DNA from 3 places in the Vibrio sp. R15-SG3-ISO1B genome. Region 2 is predicted to be linked to each of the others. Evidence: predicted binding sites of a transcription regulator. Region 2 holds the regulator's gene; each other region holds the start of a gene.

Region 1 (10,603 bases), on a different contig from region 2:
TTATCCCCAGCCCTCGCCTAAGGCCATTAATGCCTCAATCTTAGGGTCTTTAGAAGGCAGCCAATATGTGGGCAAGCATCAAGTCGTGGTCATTGACCGCGGCGCGCGCGATGCCCTGCGTCAAGGCAGTATGTTCGACCTCTATCAGCCGGGTCACAAGGTGGCCAAAGCTGGCCAAGGGGTATTGGCTAGGCAAGAGGTGCAGCAATTGCCGGATGTGCGCATTGGGCATTTGATGGTGATTCGTCCTTATCACGACTTTAGCCTGGCGCTAGTCACCCAGAGCGAGCAGCCGATTGCCACTGAAACCCGTTTGCGCTCTCCCCTGGCGACGCTTAAATCCGCTGAAGACGTTGTGGACGCAGAGCTACAGGGTAAGGAGCAAGGATGACAGAGCGTGAGCTGCGCGCTTGGCTGACGCTCTATTTTACGCCCAGAATTGGTCCGAAGACCTTTGAGCGTTTGCGAAAGGTGGCCGAGCCGCACGAGATTGTCTCTAGTTCGAGCGACGAGATGCGCGCGTTTGGCTTGAGTGAGCATCAGGTGGAGTATATTCAGCGGCGCGCAGAAAAAGAGGTGGATGGGTGTTTGGCTTGGCGCGAGCGCGAGGCGGATCACCATATCGTCACCCGTGACGCGAGTGACTATCCGCCACTGCTCGCCAACGCCCCTGCGTCGCCGGCGGTGCTGTTTGTCAAAGGCAAGATTGAGGCGATTCACTTGCCGCAATTGGCCATGGTGGGCAGTCGCAATGCCAGTCAGGATGGGCTTTCGCTCGCCAGAGAGTTTGCCAGTGCGTTGGTCAAAGAGGGGCTGTGTATCACCAGCGGACTCGCGCTCGGCATCGATGGCTATGCCCATGATGGCGCGCTGAAAGCGGGCGGAGAGACGGTCGCGGTGCTCGGCAGTGGTCTTGGGGAAGTGTACCCTGCTCGCCACCGAGCGCTGGCAGGGCGTATTGCTCAGCAAGGCGCGTTGGTCAGTGAGTTGCATCCGCAGGCCAAACCTAAGGCGGATCACTTTCCTCGCCGCAATCGCATTATCAGTGGTTTATCGCTGGGCGTGCTGGTGGTGGAAGCGGCCGAGAAAAGCGGCTCATTAATTACCGCGCGTTATGCCCTTGAGCAAGGCCGCGAAGTGTTTGCCATTCCCGGCTCTATTCATCAAGTCTATGCCAGGGGTTGCCACCGCTTAATTCAGCAAGGGGCGAGCTTAGTCCAAGAGGTTGAGGACATCTTATGCGAGCTCGACAGCTTGCTGGCATGGTCGCGGCAACAGGCGGATAAACAGAGCGAATCACGCACCCAGACGCCGAGCTGCTCGCATTTCCGAGCGCTTTTATCTCCTAACGATAAAGAAGCGACGAAAGTGAGCAAAGAAGAATTGCCATTTCCCGAGCTGTTAGCTAACGTAGGTAATGAGGCTACACCAGTTGATATCTTAGCATCGCGGACCCATATACCCGTGCAGGATGTCATGATGCAGCTCTTGGAGCTCGAGCTTTTAGGGCACGTTGTTGCAGTTTCCGGTGGCTACATTTTAAAGGGGAGGGGCTAGCTATGATGATGGATATTTTGATGTATCTGTTTGAGACCTACATCCATAGCGATGCAGAGTTACAGGTCGACCAAGATGAGCTAGAAGAAGAGTTACTTCGCGCTGGTTTTCATCAGAAAGACATATATAAGGCCCTGGTCTGGTTAGAAGAGTTGGCGGCGCTACAGCAAACGGAAGCGCACTCAGCGATCTCTGTCAGTACCTCGTCTCCGTCTACGCGTATCTATACCGCCAAAGAGTGCGACCGCCTCAGCCTTGAGTGTCGTGGCTTTTTAATGTTTTTAGAGCAAGTGAGCGTGTTGACGGCGGAAACACGTGAGATGGTCATTGACCGAGTGATGGGGCTCGAAACCGATGAGTTTGAGCTTGATGATCTCAAGTGGATTGTCTTAATGGTGCTGTTTAATGTGCCGGGCAATGAAAATGAATACACGCTTATGGAAGAGCTTCTTTACACCAAAGAGCAGGGTATCTTGCACTGATACCGTCGCTTTGCGACCCTAAGTGATATGAGTAATAAAATCGACCATCAGTTGTTTTCTGCCCACGAGCACGCCTTAGAACATCAGGCGTGCCCGAAATGCCAAGCTCAAGGCTTGGCGGGGGAGCTGTCGCTGCGCCATGGCAAACATGGTCCTTTCTTGGGGTGCACCTTGTACCCGCAATGCGATTACATCAAACCTTTGCATCAAAATGATGGCCACATCGTTAAAGAGTTAGGTGTGCCATGTCCTGAGTGTGGTCATGAGTTGGTGCTGCGCCAAGGTCGCTATGGGATGTTTGTCGGTTGCAGTCATTACCCTGAGTGTCACCACATTGAGTCGATCGATGCCCCCGCAGAGCCGAGTGAGGACAACGTCGCCATCGCCTGCCCTGAATGCCATCAAGGTCAGCTGACCGAGCGTAAATCTCGCTTTGGTAAGCTGTTTTATGCATGTGACCGCTACCCGAAATGCAAGTTTGCCGTCAATCAGCCGCCCGTCAGTGGTGAGTGCCAAGTGTGTGGGTTTCCACTGCTGGTGGAAAAGCACAGCGCAAAAGGCCAACAGTTGCAGTGTGCAGCTCGACGTTGTCAGGCCATTCAGTCTTAATTTTCGGCGAGTGCCTATTTAAGACTATATCGTGATTTAAGACTATACAGTGGTAAGGCGATATCGGAGCGGCCGAGCGTTACAGCAAATACAATGTCATTAAAGACAAAAAAGGCGCCATGAGCGCCTTTTTCAATCCAGTGTTCGCAGAGCCAACACTCATTTGATCCGATTACGATTCGAAGTTTTGTGCAAACTCATGCACCGCAGGGAAGGCATCGCTGTCGAGCAGGGTGGCCAGTTCACACAGCTTGCGTTGTAGCTCACCACTGTAGTCGCCGCAGACATTGATGTGACCCATCTTGCGTCCAGCACGCTTCTCTTTGCCGTACCAATGGATATGGCACCCTTCAATGGCCAGCAACGCTTGTGGCAGCGTATCTTCGCCAAGGATGTTGATCATCGCCGTTTCACGAACCAGTTTGGTGCTGCCAAGCGGCAAGCCACACACGGCTCTTAGGTGGTTTTCAAACTGACAGGTCTCTGCGCCTTGCTGCGTCCAGTGACCGGAGTTGTGCACGCGCGGTGCAATCTCATTCACGAGCAGGGTGCCATCGACATCGAAAAACTCAAGGGCAAGCACGCCCACGTAGTCGAGACTCTCGGCTACAGCGCTAAACATCGCCTGCGCTTGGTCTTGCAGCTTCGGGTCAGAAATGGCGGTCGATAGGCTTAGCACCCCTTGGGTGTGGACGTTCTCAGCCAGAGGGTAAACAGCGACTGAGCCGTCTTTGGCTCGTGCGCCCACCAAGGAAACTTCTCGGCCAAACGGGACAAACTCTTCCGCCACAATCGCTTGTGTCTCACTGGCTTGGATGCATTGTGCCATCTCTTGCCAAATGCTGTCCGCTTGAGCGGCGTCTTTCAATCGCCATTGGCCTTTACCATCGTAGCCACCTAGGGCACTTTTCAGCACCATAGGAATGCCGACTTTTTCGATCGCGCGATCAAAATCTTCCCGGCTCTCAATGACATGGTAGTTGGCGTTGCGAACGCCCGCTTTGTCTAATAGCGCCTTCTCAATACGGCGATCGCCACCGGTTTTGATCGCTTCTGCTGACGGGTAAAACTTCCCGCTTTGCTCGCAGAGGGTCAAAATATCGTGTGGGATATGTTCAAACTCAGCCGTGATCACATCGGCACGCTCAATGGCATTGCGAAGACCGTGGCCCACCACGTGTTGGGTGAGAGGATGGACAATGTTTTCACTGCCGACATCGTACGCCGAGATCTCAATGTTCAGTGGTGCGCCCGCAAGAGACATCATTCGTGCTAATTGGCCTGCACCTAACACCAACACATGCATGGTTTAGTCCTCGGCTGGGTTTGGGTTAGCAAGGACGGTCTCAGTTTGCTCTTGGCGAAACGCTTCGACCTTCTCCATCACGGACTCATCGTGGGTACCGATGATTTGCGCGGCCAAAATACCCGCATTCGCTGCGCCCGCTTCGCCGATCGCCAGTGTACCTACCGCGATGCCTTTTGGCATTTGCACGATAGAAAGTAGCGAATCCATCCCTTTTAGGGCACGTGATTGAACAGGAACACCCAAGACAGGTAAGCTTGTGAACGCCGCTGCCATGCCCGGCAGGTGCGCAGCGCCGCCAGCGCCAGCAATGATCACTTTCAGACCGCGCTCTTTCGCGCTGTTGGCGTAGTCTGCCAATAATTGAGGAGTGCGGTGCGCAGAGACGACTTTAGTTTCGTATTCAACACCAAATCTATCCAGCATTTCCGCGGCGAGCTTCATTGTTGGCCAATCTGATTTTGAACCCATGATGATACCGACTTTCATCTCAAACTCCTTCAACCTTTTGTGTGGAATGAAAAACAGGATGTGTCGTAAACCCAGTACAACCACATCGCCAATTTGTGCGCATTATACGGCGTTTTCCCTAGCAAGCAAACGTTTGCGCGCACTTTGAACCGCGCAGTGATTAGTCTTCGACGCAGATTCTTTGTACACTGAGTCTCATCCCAAGAAGACGCAGCCAGTGACTGCGTGGTGAAACAGGGCCTACCCTGCAAGGAAGTAAAATGTCAGAAATCGATAAGCAGGCGGTGAAGCAGTTTTTGTTGGCACTGCAAGAGACCATTTGTCAGCAGCTTGAGCAGGCCGACGGCCAAGCGCTGTTTGTTGAGGATGCGTGGCAGCGTGAACCCGGAGAGCGGCTCGGTGGCGGTGGTCGCACCCGAGTGATGAAAGCAGGCGCGGTGTTTGAGCAAGGCGGCGTCAATTTCTCTCATGTCTCTGGCAAAGCGATGCCCGCTTCGGCCACTGCCCATCGCCCAGAGTTAGCCGGGCGACGCTTTGAAGCCATGGGCGTGTCATTGGTGATGCATCCGAATAACCCTTATGTGCCCACCTCCCATGCCAACGTGCGCTTTTTTATTGCCGAAAAAGAGGGCGAGGCGCCGATATGGTGGTTTGGCGGCGGGTTCGATTTGACCCCCTTCTACCCATTTGAAGAAGATGCTCAGTTCTGGCATGGCAGTGCGAAAGAGGTGTGTGAACCTTTTGGTCATGATGTGTATGCCAAGCACAAAAAATGGTGTGATGATTACTTCTACCTGCCGCACCGTGATGAAACGCGTGGCGTCGGTGGGCTATTTTTTGATGATCTCAACGAGTGGCCATTTGATAAGTGTTTTGATTACATCAAAGCGATCGGTGAAGGGTATACCCAGGCGTATTTGCCGATTGTTGAGCGCCGCAAAGAGACGCCCTACACTGACCGAGAGCGTCAATTTCAGCTTTATCGCCGTGGTCGCTATGTGGAGTTTAATCTCGTCTATGACCGAGGAACCTTGTTTGGTTTGCAAAGTGGTGGCCGAACCGAGTCGATTTTGATGTCGATGCCGCCACTGGCTCGCTGGGAGTACAATTATCAGATTGAGCCAGACAGCCCTGAAGCGGTTTTGTATCGCGATTTCCTCAAACCGCGTGATTGGTAACATGTTTATCTCGGCATAGCGCTTGATCCTGGCCGGGATAGTGATAGGGTCAATGACCGTTGACCCGTTTATTTTTGTGTAGGTAAGGACATGACACAACCTCTTGACCGCTATGTGGTGTTTGGCAATCCCATTAGCCAAAGTAAATCGCCTTTTATCCATACCTTATTTGCTCGCCAGACCAACCAAGCGTTAACCTATCAAACGCAGCAGCCTGAGATCGGCACATTCAAAACGGCGGTAGCGGAGTTCTTTGCTGCAGGTGGTAAGGGGTGCAACATCACCGCACCGTTTAAAGAAGAGGCGTTTCAGTTTGCGACCCGCCTGACTGAGCGAGCGCAATTGGCCGGTGCCGTTAATACCTTAAAGAAGTTAGATGATGGAGACATCATTGGTGATAACACCGATGGTGAAGGATTAGTGCAAGATTTGCTTTCCCAGCAAGTGGTACTGAAAGGGGCGAGAATACTATTGCTTGGCGCTGGCGGCGCGGCGCGCGGCGTGATCAAACCGCTGCTCGACCAGCACCCGCACTCAATAGTGATCGCCAATCGCACCAAAGCCAAAGCATCACAGTTGGCAGAGCTTTTCGCTGAGTTTGGTGTGGTGCAAGCCGCCTCACTGGAAGAGGTCGAGACTGGCTTTGATGTCATCATTAACTCAACGTCGTCGGGATTGAGTGGTGAGTTGCCAGCGGTATCACCGACCATTTTTCAAGGTTGCCAAGTGGTGTATGACATGGTCTACCGCTCAGGCAAAACGCCTTTTAATGCCTGGGCGGAACAATCGGGTGCGCCCGTAAGCTATGATGGCTTAGGGATGTTGGTTGGCCAAGCGGCGGAAAGCTTTATGCTGTGGCGAGGTTTACGCCCAGGCACTAAGCAGGTGCTGCGCGAGCTGCGTAAAAATTTACAAGGGTAAAAGATGAATCAATCGATTTTGTTTCCCGAACGACAGCATTGGGATGAAGAGCGCGCTGCGGTTTGCTTCCCTGCTCAGCAAGCGGGTGCCTTGATTGAGTGTGTGGTGAGCCAAGCGGTACTGGAGTCGTATGCGCAGCAAAGCATTACCTCGGGTCAGCACGCCATCGAACTGTTTGAACAATGGCGCTTTGACCTTGAAGAGCAAGCTGAGTCTTTAATAGAAGACGAGATGTTTAACAGCCGCGGTGAAATTGAACTCAACCAGGAATGATCTCAACCTCATTTAAGTAGTCGTCTTTATTCTGCACGTAGTTATCGGCAGATTTTTGTAAGAAAGCGCGCTCTTTGTCTGTCAAAGGGCGAGCCTGCTTAACTGGACAGCCGACATACAGATAGCCACTTTCCAATGTTTTCCCCGGTGGGACTAAACTGCCTGCTCCCACCATCACCTCATCTTGAATGACCACACCATCGAGCACGATCGCGCCCATGCCAACGAGCACGCGATGACCAATGGTACAGCCGTGCAGCATCACCTTATGACCCACGGTCACATCATCACCGATAATCAGTGGGTAGCCTTGAGGGTTTTCAGCATTCTTATGGGTGACATGAAGCACCGAACCATCTTGAATATTGCTACGCGCACCAATTCGGATATGGTTGACGTCTCCACGAGCGGCCACCAAAGGCCAAACACTGGCATCATCGCCCAGTGTGATGTCGCCAACCAAGACAGCACTGCTATCTATATAGACACGATCGCCAACTTGAGGTTGGATACCTTTATAACTGCGTAGGGAACTCATCTCTTCTCCTATATGCGATAGCACGATATGTTGCCAAGAATAGTGGCAAAAATAGCCCGTTGCGCATAGAAAATACGCAAACAGTAAAAAAATCAAAAAAATCGCTGAAAAGGGGTTGCCAATGTGACGCCGATCTCTATAATGCCCCCTCGCTGACACGGCAAGGCGTCCGAATAAGTTGATACTCACCGTAACAGCAAGGTCTAAATAGCCCAGCAAAAATTGCTGAGAAAAGTTTGAAAAAAGTGGTTGACACTAAAACTTGAATCGCTAAAATGACCTGCCGTCTTGTAAGTGACCAAGGTCACAGCCAACGAGCGCTCTTTAACAATATAAACCTATCAATCTGTGTGGGCACTCGTTGATGATAATCCAATTAGAAGTTTCTTCAGGAAACTTCAAATTAGGTTTCAATGATACGAAGTGACCATTGAGTCTTCGGACTCAGCACAGTCAATTCAAACATTACTGGTGCTACTTCTAGTCAAGGAATGTTCAGTATTCATTGAGCCGAACAAAATCTTAAATTGAAGAGTTTGATCATGGCTCAGATTGAACGCTGGCGGCAGGCCTAACACATGCAAGTCGAGCGGAAACGAGTTATCTAAAGCCTTCGGGTGAGCGATAACGGCGTCGAGCGGCGGACGGGTGAGTAATGCCTGGGAAATTGCCCTGATGTGGGGGATAACCATTGGAAACGATGGCTAATACCGCATAATAGCTTCGGCTCAAAGAGGGGGACCTTCGGGCCTCTCGCGTCAGGATATGCCCAGGTGGGATTAGCTAGTTGGTGAGGTAAGGGCTCACCAAGGCGACGATCCCTAGCTGGTCTGAGAGGATGATCAGCCACACTGGAACTGAGACACGGTCCAGACTCCTACGGGAGGCAGCAGTGGGGAATATTGCACAATGGGCGCAAGCCTGATGCAGCCATGCCGCGTGTATGAAGAAGGCCTTCGGGTTGTAAAGTACTTTCAGCAGTGAGGAAGGTGGGTGTGTTAATAGCGCACTCATTTGACGTTAGCTGCAGAAGAAGCACCGGCTAACTCCGTGCCAGCAGCCGCGGTAATACGGAGGGTGCGAGCGTTAATCGGAATTACTGGGCGTAAAGCGCATGCAGGTGGTTTGTTAAGTCAGATGTGAAAGCCCGGGGCTCAACCTCGGAATTGCATTTGAAACTGGCAGACTAGAGTACTGTAGAGGGGGGTAGAATTTCAGGTGTAGCGGTGAAATGCGTAGAGATCTGAAGGAATACCAGTGGCGAAGGCGGCCCCCTGGACAGATACTGACACTCAGATGCGAAAGCGTGGGGAGCAAACAGGATTAGATACCCTGGTAGTCCACGCCGTAAACGATGTCTACTTGGAGGTTGTGGCCTTGAGCCGTGGCTTTCGGAGCTAACGCGTTAAGTAGACCGCCTGGGGAGTACGGTCGCAAGATTAAAACTCAAATGAATTGACGGGGGCCCGCACAAGCGGTGGAGCATGTGGTTTAATTCGATGCAACGCGAAGAACCTTACCTACTCTTGACATCCAGAGAACTTTCCAGAGATGGATTGGTGCCTTCGGGAACTCTGAGACAGGTGCTGCATGGCTGTCGTCAGCTCGTGTTGTGAAATGTTGGGTTAAGTCCCGCAACGAGCGCAACCCTTATCCTTGTTTGCCAGCACTTCGGGTGGGAACTCCAGGGAGACTGCCGGTGATAAACCGGAGGAAGGTGGGGACGACGTCAAGTCATCATGGCCCTTACGAGTAGGGCTACACACGTGCTACAATGGCGCATACAGAGGGCGGCGAACTTGCGAGAGTAAGCGAATCCCAAAAAGTGCGTCGTAGTCCGGATTGGAGTCTGCAACTCGACTCCATGAAGTCGGAATCGCTAGTAATCGTGGATCAGAATGCCACGGTGAATACGTTCCCGGGCCTTGTACACACCGCCCGTCACACCATGGGAGTGGGCTGCAAAAGAAGTGGGTAGTTTAACCTTTCGGGGAGGACGCTCACCACTTTGTGGTTCATGACTGGGGTGAAGTCGTAACAAGGTAGCGCTAGGGGAACCTGGCGCTGGATCACCTCCTTATACGATGATTATCGTTTTGAGTGTCCACACAGATTGATGGTTTATAAAAGTAAAGAGAAATTCTAGAGGCTAGTTACTAGTCCCTAGAATACAATGAACCTTTCCCAAAAGGTTCACAGTCTCTAGGAGCTAGGCACTAGTTCACTAGAAACTTATCCAGTGTCCCGTTCGTCTAGAGGCCTAGGACACCGCCCTTTCACGGCGGTAACAGGGGTTCGACTCCCCTACGGGATACCACGGGTCGTTAGCTCAGTTGGTAGAGCAGTTGACTTTTAATCAATTGGTCGCAGGTTCGAATCCTGCACGACCCACCACTTTTCTCTTATGCGGCGTTAAGTTGCTCGTTGTGTACTTTTGTACACGGCCTCACAACTTGCCTTGCCTAAGAAAAAAGTAACCACATAATGTGGGCGATTAGCTCAGTTGGGAGAGCACCTGCCTTACAAGCAGGGGGTCACTGGTTCGAGCCCGGTATCGCCCACCATTCTCTAAATGTTTTTGGATATCAAACAGTCCAAACCACTTCAGTAAAACGTGTGTGGTTGGAGTTGTCGACCGTCTAAGAATATTTAGAAAATGTATTTCTTCGCTTTTACTAGCAAAGAACGCATGCTCTTTAACAATTTGGAAAGCTGACAAAACAACAATTTATTGTTGTTTGTAAAGTTCTCAAAGTATTCATATCTATGAATACACAAAAACACATTCAAGTGTTCTTGGCTTTTTGTTTTCACTTTTTATAAAAAAGTAAAATAAAAAGATATTTGAGTCCGGCAAAATCGAGTCTGCATCATGTTTAAATAATTGCAGACAACTTTGGTTGCTTAGTTTGTTTTCACTTTTCAAAGTGAAAGTAAGTGAGCCAATAAGACCCTTTGGGGTTGTATGGTTAAGTGACTAAGCGTACACGGTGGATGCCTTGGCAGTCAGAGGCGATGAAGGACGTATTAACTTGCGATAAGCCCAGATTAGGTAGTAAAAACCACTTGAGTCTGGGATTTCCGAATGGGGAAACCCACCTGCATAAGCAGGTATCGTTATGTGAATACATAGCATAACGAGGCGAACCGGGGGAACTGAAACATCTAAGTACCCCGAGGAAAAGAAATCAACCGAGATTCCGAAAGTAGCGGCGAGCGAAATTGGACTAGCCCTTAAGCTTTATATGCGTTAGACGAACGGTCTGGA
Region 2 (10,603 bases):
AAAGCTCAAGACGCTGTTCACGCGCCGCACGCCCAAACAGTGGGATCTGAGGGAATCGCGAGTAACGCATTTGGCGCTCATTCATGCGCACGCAGACGGCGCCTTCTAATTCTTGCGCATCAAAGCTGCTGTCATCAAAGGCATCAATATCGCCTTCAATGATGTAGAGATCCTCTGGGCAGTCGTCCAGCTCAACCAACTTTTGCTCGATGCCAGACAAATCCGATACCACAATCGCATGACGAGCAGGGCCATACATGGCGCTGAAATACGGCGCATCGTCTATAGTGATGTCATCGTAGATTTCAGACAGCAACACACCACCCAGTGTATCCGCCAATCCTTTAAGGCGCGGATCGTTCGAGCCACCCGGTGAAGCGAGGCGCTCAATATCGCTATCGAGTGTCGCGCGGCGCTCTGCCAGTTTCTCTTTCGCCAGAGATTGCAGCTTCTCTTGCTCCAACACTTGCTGCATGTGCGCCATCACCGACTGGCTATCGCCAAGCTCAGCACCGCTTTGCTCACGCAGGTTTTCTAGCGCATCAGACGCGGCAATCCAAGCCGGAGCGAGCGCTTCCAACTGGGTGATCTGCGCAGCGTAATCTTGCTCACTGCGGCGCTGCTCACTGCGCTGCTCACGCAATGCTTCTTGATTGTGTTCAAGAGAGTCAATCAGCGCGCTGTGGCGTTCGCGCTCTTGTTCAAACGTCAGTTCATCAACCAGTGCGACGTTGTGCTGCTTTTGATAGCTCGCCACTTGCTCTGCGGCGCTACGCTGCTGAGTTAAGCTGCGTTCAACATCACGATGTTGGGCGCGCAGTTGAGCTTCGTTTTGCAGCGTTTGCTGCGCATCGCGCGCTTGATTGATCAACGCTTTAGCGCGTTCTGACGCCTCTTGGCGAGCTACCTTGCCCACGACAGACTCAACCAGCGCAAAGGCTTTATCAAACTGCTCGGCCGCCGCACTCGACATATCAAGTTTGTGCTTCATCGCGAGTAAGGCGTCGGTGCGCTCGCCCTGCTCAGCTTTCAAGCTCCTCACCAAGCTTTGCGCCGACTCGGCGGTCAGATTATTGTCACCCAGTAACGTTTTGGCTTTTTCCAGCGCTTGCACCGCTTGCTGATATTGCAACGCGCGCGTCTGCTGAACATCCAACGCTTGTTGGTAATCGGCCAACTGACTCTTTAAGCTATCGACTTCTTCTTCAAAAACCAGCGCTTGGTCTTGCGCGATGTGAACTCGTTCATTCGCTTCTTCCACCACCATCATCTGCTCTTCAAGACGCTCACTGAGCTCTTCCAGATCATCTTGGTAGCGGGCAATTTTCTCTTGTTGACGCAGCGCAGTTTGCACCAGTTGCAAGTGGTCGGATGCGGCTTGGTAATCTTGCTCTAGCCCAGATTCAGACTCCACCAACAGCTCAAGCTCTTCTTGCACGCGTGTCAGCAACGCGTTTTGTTCGATCAACATTTCACGTGAGCTGAACAACTCGCTGCGCAGCGCCAAGGTCTGATCGAGTTTATTGCGTCTGTCGTTGGCATGACGCATATAATCCGCCGCGACATAGTTCGTCGACTCTGTGATCAGGTGTTTGAATAGATCTCGGTCCGCTTGAGTAGTTTTGATCGCTTCAAGCGTCATGCGGTTTTCACGCAGCGCCGATTCCATATCTTGGAAGGCTTTCTTCACTCCGCCGTTTTGTGGCAGTAGGTAGTCACGTAGCGAACGGGTGATGGCGCTGGAAATACCGCCATACAGTGAGGCTTCAATTAAGCGGTAGAATTTAGAACGATCGCCCGAGTTACGTAGCTTTTTCGGGATCACACCAAATTCAAACATCTGCGCGTGATAATCAACAATCGATGGGAAGGTTTTAAATTGCACCCCTTCAAATTGGACCACTGCCTCTTTGACTTCGTTGACTTGACGTACGCGCGCTTGGGTCGCCGAGACGGTTTCAATCAGTACATCGGTAGGTTTGACATGGCTTGGCAAGCCTTGAATGACGAAGGGTTTGATATCGACCTTTTTGTCACGCCCCGCCACCTGTTGCAGCTTAACGGCAAACAGTAGGCGTTGCTTACGCGAGTTGACCACATCGAGCGCCGCGTAACAGGCACCCGGCTGAAGTTTACCGTAGAGACCTTTGTCGCGAGAAGATTGGCTACTGCCAGCTTCGGTGGTGTTTCTAAAGTGAAGCAAGGTTTGGTCAGGGATCAACGCGGTGATAAACGCCGCCATGGTGGTCGATTTGCCCGCTCCGTTCCCTCCCGATAAGGTGGTCACCAGATCATCAATGTCAAAAGTGCGGGCAAAAAAGCCATTCCAGTTGACCATTGTCAGTGATTGATATTTACCGCGTTCAATCATGCTTCACCTGCTTGTGTCAGTTCTTCTTCGCCTTCTGGCGCATCTAGGTTATCGCTGTGCAAAAGATCGCCTTGGCTCGGCTCTTTGGTGTGAACCACTGCTTCACCATCACGGATGAGGCGTAGCTGCGCTTCACGCATATCGTCACCGACACGAACATCCGCACCAAAACGGAACACCGCTTCACTGATGCTGAATTTTCCGGTTTCACCGATGTTGATCACCATGCCCAAACGGCGCAGGCGGCGCAACGAGGTGCGCACTTTCTCGAACAGTTTCTCTTTGTCGAGATCAGAGCCGCTGGCTCGGTTGGTCACGAGCTTCATCAATTTGGACTCATCGGCCAGTGACAGAAGCTCATCGTACAACTCTTGGTTGGTAAAGATGCCTTCGTGAGCAAGACGCTCTGGGCTCAAATACAAAAAGCACAACACTTTGCCCACCAGCATATCGAGCTCAGACAGGACACTGCGGTTAATCAGCGACGTCGAACGCGGACGCAAATAAAAGAAGCCTTCAGGCGCTTTCACCAGTTCGGTGTTGTAACGCTGATAAAAACTCGATAGCTCCACTTCAAAATCCGACAACAAGGCGTGGTTGTCGAGGTCTTCGCTGGAGATGTGACGCCCGGCACGCAGCATGCTGTCTAGCGCCGGAAACAGCGGATTAGAGATCGCTTTGACCAGATTCTCTGGCATGTATTCATTAGTATCTGTCGATGACATTGGCTTGTACCTTTGCACCATAATTGTTGATCGCTTGCCAATCGGGCTGAATCGCTTGGTAATCGGACTCGGAGTAACCCAGTCGCACCGCTTGATCGACAACAATTCGGGCTAAATCAAAATGATGGGTATAGGGGTGCTCGGCGAGGTAGTCGCGCAGCACTTGGCCTAAATCAATAGGCTGACCCTGCGCTTTGTGCACTTGGAGCATCTCCCCAATGCGCTCAGACAGCGCATCATTCACTTGCTGAAATTCTTCGTAGACCACATCGAGTGGCACCTGGCCGGTCACTTCATCATCACGCAACACCAAGGCTTCATCACGTAAATCGCTCAACCGCTCCGCATCGGCGTAAGTGAGGTACCAAGGGTTCTCAAAGTAGTCTTTGACCGACTGACGTAGGCGCGAGCTAAACGCGCGGTTTTTGTCCATGTCGATGGCGGTTCGGATGAACTTGTGCACATGGCGATCGTAACCAATCCAGAGATCAATCGCTTGCTGACCCCAACTGGTGATGCGGTCGAGCTTCATCTGCAACACAAACAGGGTTTCGGCAATAAACTCGAGCTCATCATCGCCATGTACCAACTCTTGAATATCGAGGATTTGGCTTTGCAGCTCATCACCCGCCGCTTGCAAGGTGTCTTGCAGCTCTTTCAGTGTGCTGGAGGTTTCTGACAGCAAGGATTCACAGTTATTGATCGCATCGCGCCAATCTTTGTTAAGTAGCTCAGCTATCTGTGTTTTGACCGACTGCTGCTGCTCATCCATCACGCGCTGGTTTAAATCAATCTGATCGAAAATTTCACCGACTGAGTATTTCAGCACGCCGTAAACGTTTTTCTTCCAATGACCCGCCGTTCCGCCTTTTTGTGCCGCTTCAATGGCTTTCGCCATTTCGTCCGCCACCATAGACAGTTGGATAGAGAGTTTCAGTTTGGAAAATTCGCGATGACGAACATAGTAGTCCGTAATGCCGATGGCCAACGGCGAGAGACGATAGATACTCGCACCGTCGGTAATTTCGCTGGTAAAGCGGCTGACAAGGCGCTGTTTGACCATGTCATTGATGGCGTTGTTGGCGCGAAACGCCGACGCTTCGCCCGAATCGGCAAACAATCGAGTGACAATGGCGAACGCATCATGCAACTCCCCTTCACCTAACTCTTCATCAAACCTTTCATTACTCAACACGGCAATGGCGATCAAAAAGGCCAAGCGTTCGTTGGTCAGGTTCAATGAAAAATCATGCTGCTTGACCCAACCCACCAACTCATCAATCGGTTGCTCAGCGGCATTCAGAGTCATTTCACTCATGGTTTATCCTGTTTTAATTCTTTCTTGCCCAAACGTGGATATAGCGTCCGAGCGACACATACGGTTCTTGGCGGCACAGTTGCCTCTCTAGGGCCAAGACATCCTCACTGGTGTAGTCGCCCATATACTGGCGATCGCCAATGTAGTCACTGAAACAACGAATGCCGGATTTCCCTTCAATGTGAAACCCCGACTCCTCTATCCAACGGTAGACATCTTCAGGCTTAAGCCCTTTTTGGGGCTGAAGCTTAAATCTCTTTCGGTGTGGCATTCCCTCTAACACATGCGGAAGGTTGCCACACACGACATTTTTGTACACGAGGCCATGATGGTTGTAGAACATGACCGACGCGATACCGCCCGGTTTGACCTGCTCTAACAGCGTTTGCAGCGCTGGCTTTGGCTCAGCCAACCACTCCATGACGGCATGAAACATCACCAAATCCGCCGGTTGCTGCTGGTGTTGAGCGATGGATTGAACGGGCGAATGAATCAAGCGATACTGCTCAAGCAAGCCATTTTTTGCAATATCCTGCTCAGCTAATTGCAGCATTTCAGAAGATAGATCACATAACGTAATGCGATGGCCTAGTTTCGCCAGGTTTTGCGACATTTGTGCCAACCCACCCCCGGCATCGAGCACGTCGAGTGGTGAATCACTGGCGGGTAACGAGGCGAGGATGGTTTGAAGGTCTTCCCAAACAATGACTTGTCGAATCTCGCCTTTGTCAGAGCCGTATATATTTTTTGCAAATTTGTGGGCAATATCGTCGAAATTGCGGTCTTCAGTCACAGCAGCTTGAGTTATGATGTTGAATCGTGCTGCTATTCTGTCACAAGAAAGGCAGGAATAAAGAGGCTTTCTCTTAAATTATAATCAACTGGTGTTTTTTCGGACTATTTAAGTATGTTTGAGCTGAAAAAAGTCGTCTCGGCTTTACTTATGCCTTTGCCAGCCCTGCTGATCATTGGCCTTGTGGGACTCATGCTCGTCATGTTCACACGAAAACAAAAAACAGGATGTTTCGTTGTTCTCTTCTCGTTTGTTGGCATTTTTCTCGTTGCCTTCCAGCCCGTTTCATCACGTCTTCTCATGCCTATCGAGCGCCAATACTCGGCCTTTTTTCCTGTCGATGAATCGATTGATTATGTGATGGTGCTTGGCAGCGGCCATGTTGTGGACGACGATATTCCGCCCACCTCAGAACTGAGTCGCGCCGGCCTAATGCGTTTGACCGAAGGGATTCGTGTGATGCGAATTTATCCGGGCTCTAAACTGATTCTCTCAGGCTATGCCGCCGGTTCTGAAGTGAGCAATGCGCGCATGATGGCTAAAGTAGCGCTGGCGCTTGGCGTTTCTAAATCTGACATCATTCTGCTCGAAACCGCCAAAGATACTTGGGAAGAAGCGCGCCAAGCGGCAGCGTTCGTTAAGAACAAGAAGTTGGTGGTGGTCACATCGGCCAGTCACATGAACCGTGCCCTGAATGAATTCCACTCCGCAGGATTGAAACCTTACGCCGCGCCGACCAACTACCTAGCGCAGAGAAACATCGATCAAGCGTGGGAGAAGTACGCGCCGAAGGGCAAATATCTCGAACAAACTGAGCGCTACTGGCATGAAACGCTGGGCACCATTTGGCAACACCTCCGCGACTGGGCGTCCGATTATGAAGAGCAAGCCTTAGAGGTGGAGGCTGCGCAGAGCGACGTTTAACCGGCCGCCAGCGTAGACGGATAACGTCTTCGACCTAAAACAAAAATCCAGGCTGCATGCCTGGATTTTTCGTTTCTTTTGCGTCAATTTTCGCTCGTTAATTGCCGAACTACGTTAATCTCCGGCGAACATGTAGCCTTCGCCATGCACGGTGACGAATATCTGCGGATTTTTTGGATCCGCCTCCATCTTCGCTCTCATGCGTCGAATCAGGACATCGATAGTGCGATCATTGGGTGCGTCCACACGATGACTGATCATATTAAGAATGCGTTCCCGACTGAGCACTTGGTTAGGGTGAGAGGAGAGCGCCACCAAAAGCTCATACTCTGCTTTAGTCAGTTTGACCGGTTCATCCCCTCGGCTCAAAGCGCGGCGCTGAATATCGAACGTCCATTCAGCAAAGCGGACCACGCCGTCTTGCTGATCGCTGCCCGCGTTTTGCGCTCCCGCAGCCAGTGCGATGCGCCACAAGAGGTTCTTGACTCTGACGAGCAGTTCCCTAAGCTCAAATGGCTTAGTGACATAATCGTCCGCGCCCATTTCTAGACCAACAATCTTATCAATGCTGTCGGTACGCCCGGTCACCAAGATAATACCGATGTCCGATTGACTGCGCAGCTCACGCGTCAGCATCAAGCCATCTTCGCTGGGCAGATTGATATCCAGCATCACCAAATCGACCCGACTGCTACTGAGTACGTCGCGCATCTGCGCGCCATTCTCAGCTTGGCTCACCTGATACCCTTCGGTTTGAAAGTAGCCCGCCAATTTACGGCGAGTCACTTCATCATCTTCAACAACCAAAATGTGGTAGCTCATCGGCTCTACTCACTTATTCACACACTGATTCAATGGCTTTATTCTATTCATAATTAGTCACAACTCCATCTTTGTCCTCTTTGGGAGGTGAAAAGTTGGCGATTCATTGATGCAAAGCAAGCTTTGCTGCCCTGTTCACAAATTGCCATATTTGACCATTTCTTCTCATAATCAGGTTGACCGCTGTTCATTTTTATCCGTTAGACTTAACGGCATCTGATTCAGTTGAGAGCCCATCATGCCAGAGACACCTAACGCCCAGATTTCCGACCCTTTATCTCCCGCCGAAAAAGAGCAGCGCGCCTTTGATGAGCAACGCGCCGAGCTCTACTGGTGGTTTTCGAGCGTGTTTGCCAAAGAGCTCTCAGAGCAAGAGCTGGCCCAATATCATTCGGTGGACACACGTACCTTTCTGACGGGACTTGCACAAACCCCTGAGCTTAACGTAGCCGCAGACAGGCTCATCGATGCATTGAACCGATTGCAAGACAGGCCAGATGCTCAGTTGGAACTATCAGCCGACTATTGCGACCTGTTTTTAAAATCCGACCGAGACAGCGCGTTGCCTTACGCCTCTGTCTACTTAGATGAATCCGGACTGCTCAATGGGGAGCCCGCCAAACAGATGGACACTCTGCTCCAACAACATGGCGTGGCCGTGCATTCAGGGCTCAATGAACCTTCTGATCATCTCGCGATAGAGTTGGATTTTTTAGGTAACCTGATTGTGCGCGGCGCTCATGCAGCAGAGCAGACGGCAGGCGACACGCATCTCGCCTACCAAGAGCAAGCCGATTTTATTGAGCAGCATCTACTCCCTTGGATTGAGAGGTTTGCCGAGCGCTGCCAGCGCCTCGACACATTCGGCTTCTATGCGGCGCTGTCGTCGCTATTGTGCGCGTTCATTCAATTGGATAAAGCCTACCTGCAAGGCGATAGCGATTAAGCCCATACAAAAGGTGTGGCGAGATCCCAAAGGCGGGTTTTTTATTTGCCCAAATCGACGTTGCGGACTACAATCCGGTCCGCAAACGATAAAACTAATAAATACAAACCGCTTTTTGAGGGCGGTTTTTGTGTTTCTGATACTTTCTGTCTACATACTCTAAACTTTGTATAGACTTTACTTTTATAGACTTAACTTTTCATAGAATAGTAGGCAGTCATCGACAGGACAAAACCATATGGCCACGATTAAAGACGTCGCTCGCTTAGCGGGTGTCTCGACCACCACTGTATCCCATGTGATCAACAAAACACGCTTTGTCGCTGAAGCCACGCAAGAAAAAGTGATGGAAGCGGTTCAAGAGTTGAACTATGCCCCAAGTGCCGTTGCACGCAGCCTGAAATGTAACTCGACACGCACAATAGGCATGCTGGTTACTCAATCGACCAACCTTTTCTTCTCGGAAGTGATCGACGGGGTTGAGAGCTACTGCTACCGTCAAGGCTACACCTTGATCTTGTGTAACACTGGCGGCATCTACGAGAAACAACGTGACTACATTCGCATGCTGGCGGAAAAGCGCGTCGATGGCATCTTAGTGATGTGTTCAGATTTGACCGAAGAGTTGAGCGAAATGCTTGACCGTCATAAAGACATCCCTAAGGTGGTGATGGATTGGGGCCCGGAAAGCTCACAAGCCGATAAAATCATCGACAACTCGGAAGAAGGCGGCTACCTCGCAACAAAATACCTGATTGATCACGGCCACAAGCGCATTGCTTGCTTGAGTGGGCATTTTGAAAAAGCGGCCTGCCAAGAGCGCATCCAAGGCTTTAAGCGCGCAATGAACGAGTCGGGTTTGAGCGTCAACGAAGATTGGATCTTAGAAGGTAACTTTGAGTGCGATACCGCCGTGCTTGCCGCGGACAAAATCGTCGCCATGGACGAAAAGCCAACCGCAGTATTCTGTTTCAACGATACGATGGCGCTCGGTTTGATGAGCCGTTTACAGCAAAAAGGCATTCGTATTCCAGAAGACATGTCGGTCATTGGTTATGACAACATTGAGCTAGCCGAGTACTTTTCACCACCGCTAACGACGGTTCACCAGCCGAAGCGCCGTGTGGGTAAAAACGCATTTGAGATTTTGCTCGAACGTATTAAAGACAAAGAGCATGAAAAACGTATTTTTGAAATGCACCCAGAAATCGTCGAGCGCGATACCGTGGCGACGGTGAAATAGACCAACGAACAAGTTCAGCACATCACATCGACTAGCCCAGCGAGAATACTTCTCATCCGCTGGGCTTTATTCTCTCGGTAACACCCCTCTATTTTATGAACTAAGATCACATTTAACCCATCAAAACGTGATGTTTAGCCCATAAATTATTTATGCTTATTATGTTCGACGAATGCCACGAACAGGGCAAACCATTTCGAAAGGATGGGACGCAAAGCTTCCGGCCTGTTGCAGCCACTCAACGATATCAACGTTGATGACTGCTTGGTAGCGGGGTTGCCGATGGCAAATGTGCACTCCGTAATTCTTTATCAAAAGCAAAGAATACAATGAGTTAAACGTTGCGCGCGCATTATGCGCTCACACCGTGAGTAGGATTATTCTTTTATGAGCCAGAATGACACCCTACTGACACAAAACCTGCATATTTTTGCTAATCTCTCGGACCTGAATTTGGTGGCGTATTGTAATACACCGAGAATAACAGCATGGATAAACCAATTTTAAAAGACTCAATGCGATTGTTTGAACCATTGGGCAAGATCAAGTCTCGCTCAATGTTTGGTGGATTCGGAATCTTCGCTGATGACACCATGTTTGCCCTCGTGGTAAATGACAAACTTCACATACGCGCCGACGACTCGTTGGCCCAACAGTTTAATGCTCAGGGACTCGAGCCATACGTGTATAAAAAGCGTGGTTTCCCTGTGGTTACCAAATACTACGCCCTCGGTCATGACTGGGATCAGGATGTCGCTCAGACAGTTGCGATGGCAAACAGTGCACTAGAGGCGGCCAACAAAGACAAGCAGCGTCAAACCAACGCCAAACCAACGCGCCTCAAAGATCTGCCGAACTTGCGTCTGGCGACCGAGCGAATGCTCAAGAAAGCGGGTATCGACAGTGTCTCCCGTTTGGAGCAGACGGGCGCAGTGGAAGCGTATAAAGCGATTCGTTCCACACACTCTGCCGATGTCAGTATCGACCTGCTGTGGGCACTTGAGGGGGCAATTAAAGGTACGCACTGGTCTGTGGTCCCTCAAGCAAGACGCGACGAGCTCCTGAATCAGCTGCAAAGCTAGTCAGCGATAGCGTTCATTAATTCCAATACCCTTCTCAAGCCAGCCGAACACCGCTGGCTTGAGACGTTTTTAGCCGATGCTTTTTCAGCGTTTCCATTCCTTCGTCATAGAATTCAACGTGTTTTCCCCTTAGGGCGAAATTTTTTACTGGCTTTTTGGTTCATATCTAACAATGATCAATGATGATGTTTTCAAAGGGATCCATATGAACAAGAAACTGCTTTTAGGTATTGGTTTGCTCGCTCTGATTGTGTTTTTAGGCGCAAACTTTGGTCAATACCTGACACTTGATAACGCCAAAGCTCAGCAGCAAGCGCTGGCTGAAATCATTGACACCCACTTTGCCCTAGCCGCGCTGAGTTACTTCTTCGCCTATGTC
Region 3 (10,603 bases), on a different contig from region 2:
ACTAGGCAAAATGGTACCGTAACTTCGGGAGAAGGTACGCTCTTGACGGTGAAGTCCCTCGCGGATGGAGCTATTGAGAGTCGCAGATACCAGGTGGCTGCAACTGTTTATTAAAAACACAGCACTGTGCAAAATCGTAAGATGACGTATACGGTGTGACGCCTGCCCGGTGCCGGAAGGTTAATTGATGGGGTTAGACTTCGGTCGAAGCTCTTGATCGAAGCCCCGGTAAACGGCGGCCGTAACTATAACGGTCCTAAGGTAGCGAAATTCCTTGTCGGGTAAGTTCCGACCTGCACGAATGGCGTAATGATGGCCACGCTGTCTCCACCCGAGACTCAGTGAAATTGAAATCGCTGTGAAGATGCAGTGTACCCGCGGCTAGACGGAAAGACCCCGTGAACCTTTACTACAGCTTGGCACTGAACATTGAGCCTACATGTGTAGGATAGGTGGGAGGCTTTGAAGCAGGTACGCCAGTATCTGTGGAGCCGACCTTGAAATACCACCCTTGTATGTTTGATGTTCTAACTTAGCCCCGTTATCCGGGGTGAGGACAGTGCCTGGTGGGTAGTTTGACTGGGGCGGTCTCCTCCCAAAGAGTAACGGAGGAGCACGAAGGTGGGCTAATCACGGTTGGACATCGTGAGGTTAGTGCAATGGCATAAGCCCGCTTGACTGCGAGAATGACAATTCGAGCAGGTGCGAAAGCAGGTCATAGTGATCCGGTGGTTCTGAATGGAAGGGCCATCGCTCAACGGATAAAAGGTACTCCGGGGATAACAGGCTGATACCGCCCAAGAGTTCATATCGACGGCGGTGTTTGGCACCTCGATGTCGGCTCATCACATCCTGGGGCTGAAGTCGGTCCCAAGGGTATGGCTGTTCGCCATTTAAAGTGGTACGCGAGCTGGGTTTAGAACGTCGTGAGACAGTTCGGTCCCTATCTGCCGTGGGCGTTGGAAGATTGAAGGGGGCTGCTCCTAGTACGAGAGGACCGGAGTGGACGAACCTCTGGTGTTCGGGTTGTGATGCCAATCGCATTGCCCGGTAGCTAAGTTCGGAATCGATAACCGCTGAAAGCATCTAAGCGGGAAGCGAGCCCTGAGATGAGTCTTCCCTGGCACTTTAAGTGCCCTTAAGGGTTGTTCGAGACTAGAACGTTGATAGGCAGGGTGTGTAAGCGCTGTGAGGCGTTGAGCTAACCTGTACTAATTGCCCGTGAGGCTTAACCATACAACACCCAAAGGGTTTTGATGGACTCAATGTAAGAACATTGAATGTGTAAGAACGTAAACAGCTTTCCGAATTATTAAGTTCTAGGAACTAGGGTCTAGGCACTCACTTCTAGGAACTTAAACAAAATTTGCTTGGCGACCATAGCGATTTGGACCCACCTGATTCCATGCCGAACTCAGAAGTGAAACGAATTAGCGCCGATGGTAGTGTGGGGCTTCCCCATGTGAGAGTAGGACATCGCCAGGCTTTGAACATTATCTGTTTAAAGCACGTTTTAGATAAGACTTTAAATAGACCACTGCGGAGTGGTAGTTCAGTTGGTTAGAATACCGGCCTGTCACGCCGGGGGTCGCGGGTTCGAGTCCCGTCCACTCCGCCACTTATTAGAAAGCCCAGTCGAAAGACTGGGCTTTTTTACGTTTAACGCTCCCGAAAGTGCTGTGCACTTTTTCGCGGGCCGGAATGCCGGACCATCGAGTCCCACTTCGCCACTTATACTAAGCCTTAGTCGAAAGACTGAGGCTTTTTTACGTTTAACGCTCCTGAAAGTGCTGGGTTCGTCTGCTCGACGGTTTTATACAGACAAGAAAAAGCCAGCACGTTGGCTGGCTTCGAAGAGAGGGCTGACGAGATTAAAGAATAATGTCTCGTACTTCAGGATCTTTGCGTTCTAGGTAGTGTGTCGATTTAATGCGACGAATGGTGCGGCAGCGTCCACGGATCAGTAAGGTTTCTGTGGTGGCGATGTTACCTTGGCGGGTAATGCCCTCAAGCAGGTCACCTTTGGTGATGCCAGTGGCAGAAAAGACGACGTTATCGCTGCGAGCCATCTCTTCCATAGTCAGCACAACATTGGCTGTCACGCCCATTTCTTCGCAACGTTTTAGCTCAGCAGCGCCGTAGATGCGGTTTTCTTCGCTATCACCTTTAACTTCATGTCTAGGTAGCAAACGGCCATGCATATCACCATCGAGTGCACGGATCACAGCGGCAGACACCACACCTTCTGGTGCGCCGCCAATGCAGTACATCATGTCGACTTCACTGTCAGGCAGGCAGGTAAGAATAGAGGCGGCCACGTCACCATCAGGCACGGCAAAAACGCGTACACCCATTGCTTGCATCTCAGCAATCACCTTATCGTGACGCGGTTTTGCTAAGGTGATCACCACAAGTCGATCGAGCGGCTTGTTGAGCGCTTCAGCGACGTTAATAAGGTTCTCTTTGAGTGGTTTATTGAGGTCGATACAGCCTTTTGCGCCTGGCCCCACAACCAGTTTTTCCATGTACATATCTGGGGCTTTTAAGAAGCTGCCTTTTTCACCTGCGGCCAGAACAGCCAGCGCATTGGACTGGCCCATGGCTGTCATGCGGGTCCCTTCAATTGGGTCAACCGCGATATCGACACAATCACCACCTGTCCCTACTTTTTCACCGATATACAGCATAGGCGCATCATCGATCTCGCCTTCACCAATGACAATCTCACCTTCGATTTCTGTTTTATTAAGCAGGGTACGCATCACTTCGACAGCGGCACCGTCGGCGGCGTTCTTATCGCCACGGCCAAGCCATTTATAACCCGCTAGGGCTGCGCCTTCGGTAACTCTAGAGAATGCCATTGCTAAATCGCGTTTCATGATGACTCCAACTGGTAGGAAAAACTGAACAAAATTAAATCGCCGCGATTTTAGCACATCACTAGGGAAACGTTTGCCTTTTTGGTTCAGCAGGGTTGAACTGGATCAAACCAGGGGCAGGAAAACGGGCGGAACTATTCATTCTTCTGGTCTTGTAAACTCTGAGTCAAATTGCGTTGTTTTTTTAATCGAATGACGCAGATTTGCAAATATAGGGCGTGTTTAAAGCGGCTTGGCTGAGTAGAATGGAAGGTAAATGGGTTTGTCATGTCGTATGACCCAACCATCCAGAGAATGATTAAAAAGGTAGGCAACGATGTCTTTTGAAGTACTAGAAAAACTAGAAGCAAAAATCCAAACCGCGGTTGATACTATCACTCTGCTTCAAATGGAAGTGGAAGAGCTTAAAGAAGAAAAGCAGAAGCTAGCAAATGAAGCGAACGAGCTGCGTACAAGCCGTGAAGAGTTGGTCGCGCAAAATCAGCAGATGCAACAAGAACACACAGCATGGCAAGAGCGCATCCGCAGCTTGCTAGGTAAGATGGAAGACGTTGAGTAATCATCGTTTCTGTAGACTAAAAAGGGTTGGCACAGTGCCAACCCTTTTTGCTTTGGTATCTGTCAGATTAGACCTGAGGGCGCACGCCCAAAGTGTGGCAAAGTGCGTAGGTCATTTCGGCGCGGTTGAGAGTGTAGAAGTGGAAATCTTTCACACCTTCACGACTTAGGATACGCACCATGTCGATGGCTTGGCTCGCACCCACCAATTGGCGAGTGGTTGGGTCGTCATCCAGCCCTTCAAATTGTTTCGCCATCCAGCCAGGGACTTTGACGTTATTCTGCGCGGCAAAACGTGAAGCTTGTTTAAAGTTGGAAACAGGAAGGATGCCCGGAACAATTTCGACATCAATGCCAGCCGCAACACTGCGATCACGAAAGCGTAGGTAGCTCTCTACATCAAAAAAGAACTGAGTAATGGCGCGGTTTGCGCCTGCATCGACTTTACGCTTGAGGTTCAGCAGATCCGACTGCGCACTTTTTGCTTCAGGGTGTACCTCGGGAAAGGCTGCAACAGAGATATCAAAGTCGTGACGTGATTTAAGCAGTTCCACGAGATCGGAGGCGTACATATCCGGTTTGCCACCACCAGGAGGAATATCACCGCGCAGTGCGACGATGCTTTCAATACCATTGTTCCAGTAATCGTCAGCAATCTGAATGAGCTCGTCACGGCTGGCATCGATACAAGTGAGATGAGGGGCCGCAATTAGGCCGGTCTCGGCTTTGATCTCTTTAATGATGGAGTGAGTGCGATCACGCTCGCCGGAGTTGGCGCCGTAGGTAACAGAGACAAATTTAGGCTTAAGGGTTTTGAGGCGATGAACCGAGTTCCACAGCGTCTCTTCCATTTTTTCGCTGCTCGGAGGAAAGAACTCGAATGACACATTGATGTTGTTCGATAGCTCGGCAATATTTTGGTTTAAAGCGTCAATATGACTCGCGTGTGTGTATCCCATCTTTCTCTCTCCGTGTGGCGACCCTATCCGTAGGTAACTGCAGCCCCAACATTCAATTTGATTAAATCGACGTTTAGACGTCTATATGTCCACAGAATGTATTGAATACGTTTTAATGTCAACACTCCCACCATGAATTTTTTTCAAGTTCACAATGAGAGAATTTGAAGTGCGCGCAGAACGACGCCCGAATAAGAAAACAGGTTGCCGAAGCAACCTGTGAAACTAGAGAAAACTGGACAACAAGTTAAGGTCTGATTGAATCGCGCCTGAGGTCACTTCTCGACCCGCCCCCGGTCCGCGAATGACCAGTGGGTTGTCCTTATACCATTTGCTCTCAATCGCAAAGATGTTGTCGCATGGTAACAGGTTGGCCAAGGCGTGCTCTTTGCTGAGTGCTTCGACACCCACTCGAGCTTTACCGTTCTTTTCCAGTCTGGCGACGTAGCGTAGCACTTTGTCTTCACGTTGCGCTTTCTCTAGCCTTTCTGCTAGCTGTTCGCTGAGCTGTTGGCTGTTATCGAGAAAGTCATCCAGTGAGAGTTCGGCCAGTTCATCGGGCACTAAGCTCTCGACTTTGACCGATTCAGGTTCAATCTCGAGACCGGCTTCTCTGGCTAAGATGACCAGCTTGCGCATTACGTCAGAGCCATCGAGATCTTGCCTAGGGTCTGGCTCTGTTAAGCCTTGCTGCCACGCTAAATCGACCAACTCGGCAAACGGTACGCTGCCATCATATTGTTGGAACAACCAAGAGAGGGTGCCAGAGAAAATCCCTGAGACCGCATAAATGACATCGCCACTCTCACGCAAATCGCGTACAGTGTGGTTGATCGGCAAGCCTGCACCGACGGTGGCATTGTAGAGCCAATGGCGGTTTATTTTGGCAAACGCATCTTGCACTTGGTGGTAGTAAGCACTTGAGGCTGAGCCGGCAACCTTATTAGCAGAGATAAGATGCATACCTTGCTCAGCGATATCGAGGTAGCGCTCAGCTAACTCTTTGCTCGCCGTCACGTCGAGTACAACCACATCGTCATAGCCCTGAATCGCACCGAGGCGCTGAATCCACTCGCCTTGCTGATATGGGATAGACTCTTCATCGAAATGCTCACTGACCGCGCTAGGTTCGATGCCTTGGTCATTAAACCAATAGGTTTGACTGTCGATCACCGCCACGAGCTCAAAACTCATTCCACGACGCTTTTCTAGCTCTGCTTTTTGTTCTGCAAACAGGGTTAACCAACTGGAGCCAATGTTGCCTTTGCCGCATAGGGCGATGCCGACTCGTTTTTGTGCTTGGAAAAGTTGATTGTGAATCGCCTTAACGAGTGGTTCGGTTTCGGTGCGGCGTAAGACAGCCACCAAACTGAGACCGGAACGAGATTCAGAGATGAACTCGACAGGCGATGACTTGAGCTTCTGGTAAAAGCCGTAACAGTGGTTGGCGTTGTTGGTGACACCAGCGCCTACGGCAGCGACAAGGGCGTAGCCCTCCTTGAGTTTAATTTCTGCTGCGATGGCGGAATCTTGTAAGAAGCCTAAAGCGCCCCCTGCAATTTCCGAGGTATAAGCAAGGCGTAATGAGTGCTTATCCGCTTGGACTTCATAAGTCAAAGGTTCAAGTTGGGCGCGTTTCAAACTGCTCAGCACTTCTTTTTCCATGCGATTGAAATCATGGCCAGAGGCGAAGTTTAACTGAATCAACAACACGTCATTGAGTGAGGAGATGATCTTGGCACCACGCCCAGAGGCGAGGACGCGCTCAATGCGGCTAGAGCCAGATTCAGGGTCGTAACTGCAGCGCAAGTGTAAGTCCATCGTACTTTGAGCGACAGGCTGCAAGGTACGGCTATGCAGCACGGGGGCGGCAAGGCGTGCCAGTTCACTTGCTTCATCCAGTCGCAATAGGGGCAGAAGACAAGCATCACTGACAAGGCGAGGGTCTGCGCTGTATACGCCAGCAACGTCACTCCAAATCGTGACGCGACTGACCTCTGCGAGCGCGCCAATCACGGTGGCAGAGTAATCGGATCCGTTTCGGCCAAGCAGCACGGTTTGGCCTGCTTGGTTTTGCGCCATAAAGCCGGTAAACACCAGACGACGCTGTGAGTGTTGCGCCAAAATTTCCTTCAGTAGTGGGTAGGACTGACCACGATCCACTTCAGGTTGCGTGCCGGTTTCTGCCCGTAAGAAAGTGCGAGAGTCTTGCGCGATGGCTGGTAAGCCCGCTTGATTCAATAGCGCAGCGAGCAGTCTTGAGGACCACATTTCACCGTGGCCAAGTACCGCAGCTCGCTCCGCCTCGCTTAACGGGGCGCTTAATTCGCCGAGGGTGGTGAACTCGTCTTTGAGCGTCGCCAGCATGTGCGCTTGTTCGTCGTCACTGTCAATCAAGGCTTCGATAAGCCCTGTTTGGAATTGTCGTACCGACTGCAACGCTTCATGGGCAAGGCGGCCGTCTTTATAGAGCGCTTCGGTAAATTCAATCAAATGATTGGTGGTTTTACCGGCCGCTGAGACAACGATCAGATCATCGCTGCCAGAGTATTCTTTGAGTATGGTGACTACCCGGCGGTAGCACTCCGGATCCGCTAAGCTGCTACCACCAAATTTATGCAGTTGACGCGATGTCGTCATTACGCGGACTCCTTCACACAGTTAAAGGCTTGCTTGAGATCGTCAATCAGGTCATCGGCATCTTCAAGACCGACAGACAGACGCAGCAGTTGCTGAGAGACACCTGCCTCGGCCAGTGCCGCTTCTCCCATCGCACGGTGGGTCATTGACGCTGGGTGACAAATGAGGCTTTCTACGCCGCCTAGCGATTCTGCAAGCGAGAAGAGTTTCAGCTCACCGACAAACTGTTTCAGTTCTTCAAAGCTGCCAGCGAACTCGAAGCTGAGCATAGAACCAAAGCCTGATTGTTGTTTCTTAGCGATGCCATGGCCAGGGTGATCCGGCAAGCTTGGGTGATAGATGCGGCCGACCAGTGACTCTGTTTTCAGAAAGTCGAGAATGTTTGCCGAGCTTTGTTCATGCACTTTCATTCGTGCGCCTAACGTGCGGATGCCGCGCAGCGTCATGTAGCTATCAAACGGCGTGCCGGTGGCCCCAATGCAGTTGCCCCACCAAGCCAGTTCCTCAGCGTGCACTTTGGTTTTGGTGATCACCACGCCGCCAATCACATCGGAGTGACCGTTGATGTATTTGGTGGTTGAGTGAATAACGAAATCCGCACCCAGTTCGAGTGGCTTCTGAAAAATCGGGGTTAAGAAGGTATTGTCAACCGCGACCAGTGCGCCGACTTGTTTCGCTTGCTGGCAGACTTTCTCGATATCCACCACACGCACCAAAGGATTTGATGGCGTTTCCAACAGGATAAGCTTGGGTTTCTGGTTGATGGCGGCGGTCAAGGCTGCGTCATCGGATTGGTCGACGAACAACACGTTGAAGTCGCCTTTTTGCGCACGGGTATTGAAGAGTCGATAGGTGCCACCGTAGCAATCGTGTGGCGCGACAATCAAATCATCTGGCCCGACAAACGCAGACACCCAAAGGTTGAGCGCTGAGGTGCCACAGTTGGTCACCACTGCGCCTTCTCCACCTTCTAATTCATACAGCGCCGTTTCAAGCAGGCCACGGTTCGGGTTGCCAGAACGCGTGTAATCGTATTTCGGCACTTCACCAAACGCCGGAAATCCGTAATTGGTCGAGAGATAAATAGGGGGAACGACAGCGTGATGTTGGGTGTCTGACTCGATACCAGTACGTACCGCGATGGTGGCGGGTTTGCGCGTGCTCATAGCGTTTTCCTTGCGAACAGTAGTGACTTGTTTTAGGGAATGCGATATACCTGTTGCTTATCAGGTGTATCCGGCACCCAATGTGGTGTAGTGCTGCGACACACTCACAGTTTGGGCCGATTCCACTCCTATCGCCAACCACTTTACTTCTCATTTTTTAAGACGTCAACACTTCTAGACGTCTATATGTCTTTGCTTGTAGCCATAAATACCGTTAAAATTGTGGTTTAAACACTCATACGCAAATATAAAGGTGCGCAATGGCAGACTGGAATGGCGAATACATTAGCCCATACGCAGAACACGGTAAGAAAAGTGAGCAAGTGAAAAAAATCACGGTCTCCATCCCACTTAAAGTCCTTAAGGTATTAACAGACGAGCGTACGCGCCGCCAGATCAACAACCTGCGTCATGCCACCAACAGTGAGTTGTTGTGTGAAGCGTTCTTGCACGCTTACACAGGTCAACCATTACCGACGGATGAAGATTTGCGTAAAGACCGTCCAGATGATATTCCCGCTGAAGTGAAAAAGCTGATGACGGAGATGGGGATTGAGTTTGAGGCGTTTGACGACTAACGCTCGCCCTGTTTTGCACCGAATTTGAATGCAAAAGCCGCTGACATCGTCAGCGGCTTTGTTGTTTTTGCTCAGCCAGAGACAAAGGTCGTGGCTGGTAGTGGGCGTCAAGGTTACTCGATATCCATGTAATGGTCAGGCAGCTCAATGCGTGCCACCCCGGATTCTACCGCGGCTAACGCGACCGCTTTGGCGACGCGGGGGAGTAGTCTTGGGTCCATCGGTTTTGGAATAATGTAGTCTGGGCCAAACGAGAGTGAATCCACACCCGCGGCGGTCAGAACATTGGCAGGGACCTCTTCCTTCGCCAGTTGACGGATCGCCGCTACGGCAGCGAGCTTCATCTCATCGTTGATCTCGCTAGCACGTACATCCAGTGCGCCACGGAAAATAAACGGGAAGCAAAGTACGTTGTTGACTTGGTTCGGGTAGTCACTGCGACCTGTACCCATAATGAGGTCATTGCGTACATCATGAGCGAGCTCAGGTTTGATCTCAGGATCTGGGTTAGAGCAGGCAAACACGATGGGTTTGTCGGCCATCAATTTAAGATCATCTGGCGATAACAGGTTAGGACCAGAAACGCCAAGGAACAGATCGGCGCCTTCGATGACATCTTGCAGCGTACGTTTGTCGGTGTTGTTGGCAAACAGTTGTTTGTATTCGTTGAGATCATCACGTCGAGTGTGGATCACACCTTTGCGATCCAGCATGTAAATTTTCTCGCGCATCGCGCCGCACTTGATCAGCAGCTCCATACAAGCGATGGCAGCCGCACCGGCGCCCAGACAGACAATCACGGCGTCTTCCAGTTTTTTACCTTGCAGCTCAATGGCGTTTAACATGCCAGCAGCCGTCACAATGGCGGTACCGTGTTGGTCATCATGGAAGACTGGCACATCACAGCGCTCAATTAATTGTTTTTCGATTTCAAAGCAGTCTGGCGCTTTGATGTCTTCTAAGTTGATGCCGCCAAAGGTATCCGCGATGTTGGCGACCGTGTCGACAAACTCATCGATGGTGCGATGTTTGACTTCGATGTCGATGGAGTCCAAACCTGCAAAGCGCTTAAACAGCAGGGCTTTGCCTTCCATCACGGGCTTTGATGCCAGTGGGCCAAGATTACCTAGGCCAAGAATCGCTGTGCCGTTGGAGATCACTGCCACCATATTGCCTTTTGCAGTGTACTTATAGACATTATCGGGGTTTTGAGCGATCTCTCGTACCGGCTCGGCCACGCCTGGGCTGTAGGCGAGCGCGAGATCTTGCGCGGTTTCTGCTTGGGTGGTCAGCTCGACAGAGATCTTGCCTGGTTTTGGAAAGGCATGGTAGTCGAGCGCTTTTTGGCGAAATTGTTCTTCAGGGGTCAGGTCTTGACGGTGGTCATCAGGCATAGAAATAGGTACTCGTTAAAATGATTCAGCACAAAGGGGGTTAATCATTTTAGAGGAACTGAGTCAAGCTGCCTAGGTCAGAATGCGAGCGAGTAGGGTAATATGTGGGAAACGACTGGAGATTAGACCAGATAGAAAGAGATATGACTGCGGGTTTTGCTGTGAATAGGTTAATTGCTCTAAATTTCTGGCAACAAAAAAGGACGCCGCAGCGTCCTTTTTCCTATCCGCGAGAAGGAATTACTTCTTACCGCTTGATAGAGCACCGAAACGCTTGTTAAAGCGATCTACACGGCCGCCTGTATCAACGATACGTTGCTTACCAGTGTAGAATGGGTGACATTTGTCACATACGTCTAGGTGGATTGATTCTTTGTCTAGAGTAGATTTGAACTCAAATGTGTTGCCACAAGAACAAGTTGCTGCTAC

Evidence for each region. The regulator PurR, encoded in region 2, represses purine synthesis genes. The targets are predictions, from matches to a motif close to TNANGNAAACGTTTNCNTNA.
Region 1: the regulator PurR is predicted to act here: its motif matches at 4,547-4,566, upstream of purE (5-(carboxyamino)imidazole ribonucleotide mutase).
Region 3: the regulator PurR is predicted to act here: its motif matches at 2,941-2,960, upstream of glpX (class II fructose-bisphosphatase).

The regions. Positions count from the first base shown of each region.
Region 1 is NZ_JCBDGG010000038.1:66,371-76,973, forward strand. It holds gene AC6R0S_RS11535 (LysM peptidoglycan-binding domain-containing protein) at 1-391, shown strand, start outside; gene dprA (DNA-processing protein DprA) at 388-1,557, shown strand; gene AC6R0S_RS11545 (DUF494 family protein) at 1,560-2,039, shown strand; gene AC6R0S_RS11550 (DNA topoisomerase family protein) at 2,067-2,648, shown strand; gene AC6R0S_RS11555 (5-(carboxyamino)imidazole ribonucleotide synthase) at 2,821-3,954, opposite strand; gene purE (5-(carboxyamino)imidazole ribonucleotide mutase) at 3,958-4,443, opposite strand; gene hemF (oxygen-dependent coproporphyrinogen oxidase) at 4,686-5,603, shown strand; gene aroE (shikimate dehydrogenase) at 5,694-6,524, shown strand; gene AC6R0S_RS11575 (DUF1488 family protein) at 6,528-6,797, shown strand; gene AC6R0S_RS11580 (gamma carbonic anhydrase family protein) at 6,784-7,335, opposite strand; rRNA gene AC6R0S_RS11585 (16S ribosomal RNA) at 7,860-9,415, shown strand; tRNA gene AC6R0S_RS11590 (tRNA-Glu) at 9,577-9,652, shown strand; tRNA gene AC6R0S_RS11595 (tRNA-Lys) at 9,654-9,729, shown strand; tRNA gene AC6R0S_RS11600 (tRNA-Val) at 9,824-9,899, shown strand; partial or broken rRNA gene AC6R0S_RS11605 (23S ribosomal RNA) at 10,303-10,603, shown strand, end outside.
Region 2 is NZ_JCBDGG010000002.1:109,574-120,176, forward strand. It holds gene mukB (chromosome partition protein MukB) at 1-2,371, opposite strand, end outside; gene mukE (chromosome partition protein MukE) at 2,368-3,096, opposite strand; gene mukF (chromosome partition protein MukF) at 3,077-4,414, opposite strand; gene cmoM (tRNA uridine 5-oxyacetic acid(34) methyltransferase CmoM) at 4,428-5,225, opposite strand; gene elyC (envelope biogenesis factor ElyC) at 5,322-6,131, shown strand; gene torR (two-component system response regulator TorR) at 6,246-6,953, opposite strand; gene torD (molecular chaperone TorD) at 7,192-7,899, shown strand; gene purR (HTH-type transcriptional repressor PurR) at 8,138-9,142, shown strand; cyclic di-GMP riboswitch class I at 9,318-9,426, shown strand; gene AC6R0S_RS00750 (TfoX/Sxy family DNA transformation protein) at 9,631-10,224, shown strand; gene AC6R0S_RS00755 (TVP38/TMEM64 family protein) at 10,430-10,603, shown strand, end outside.
Region 3 is NZ_JCBDGG010000007.1:250-10,852, forward strand. It holds partial or broken rRNA gene AC6R0S_RS02285 (23S ribosomal RNA) at 1-1,236, shown strand, start outside; rRNA gene rrf (5S ribosomal RNA) at 1,370-1,485, shown strand; tRNA gene AC6R0S_RS02295 (tRNA-Asp) at 1,542-1,618, shown strand; gene glpX (class II fructose-bisphosphatase) at 1,872-2,879, opposite strand; gene zapB (cell division protein ZapB) at 3,196-3,438, shown strand; gene metF (methylenetetrahydrofolate reductase) at 3,506-4,396, opposite strand; gene AC6R0S_RS02315 (bifunctional aspartate kinase/homoserine dehydrogenase II) at 4,622-7,036, opposite strand; gene AC6R0S_RS02320 (O-succinylhomoserine (thiol)-lyase) at 7,036-8,202, opposite strand; gene metJ (met regulon transcriptional regulator MetJ) at 8,463-8,780, shown strand; gene AC6R0S_RS02330 (malic enzyme-like NAD(P)-binding protein) at 8,894-10,174, opposite strand; gene rpmE (50S ribosomal protein L31) at 10,415-10,603, opposite strand, start outside.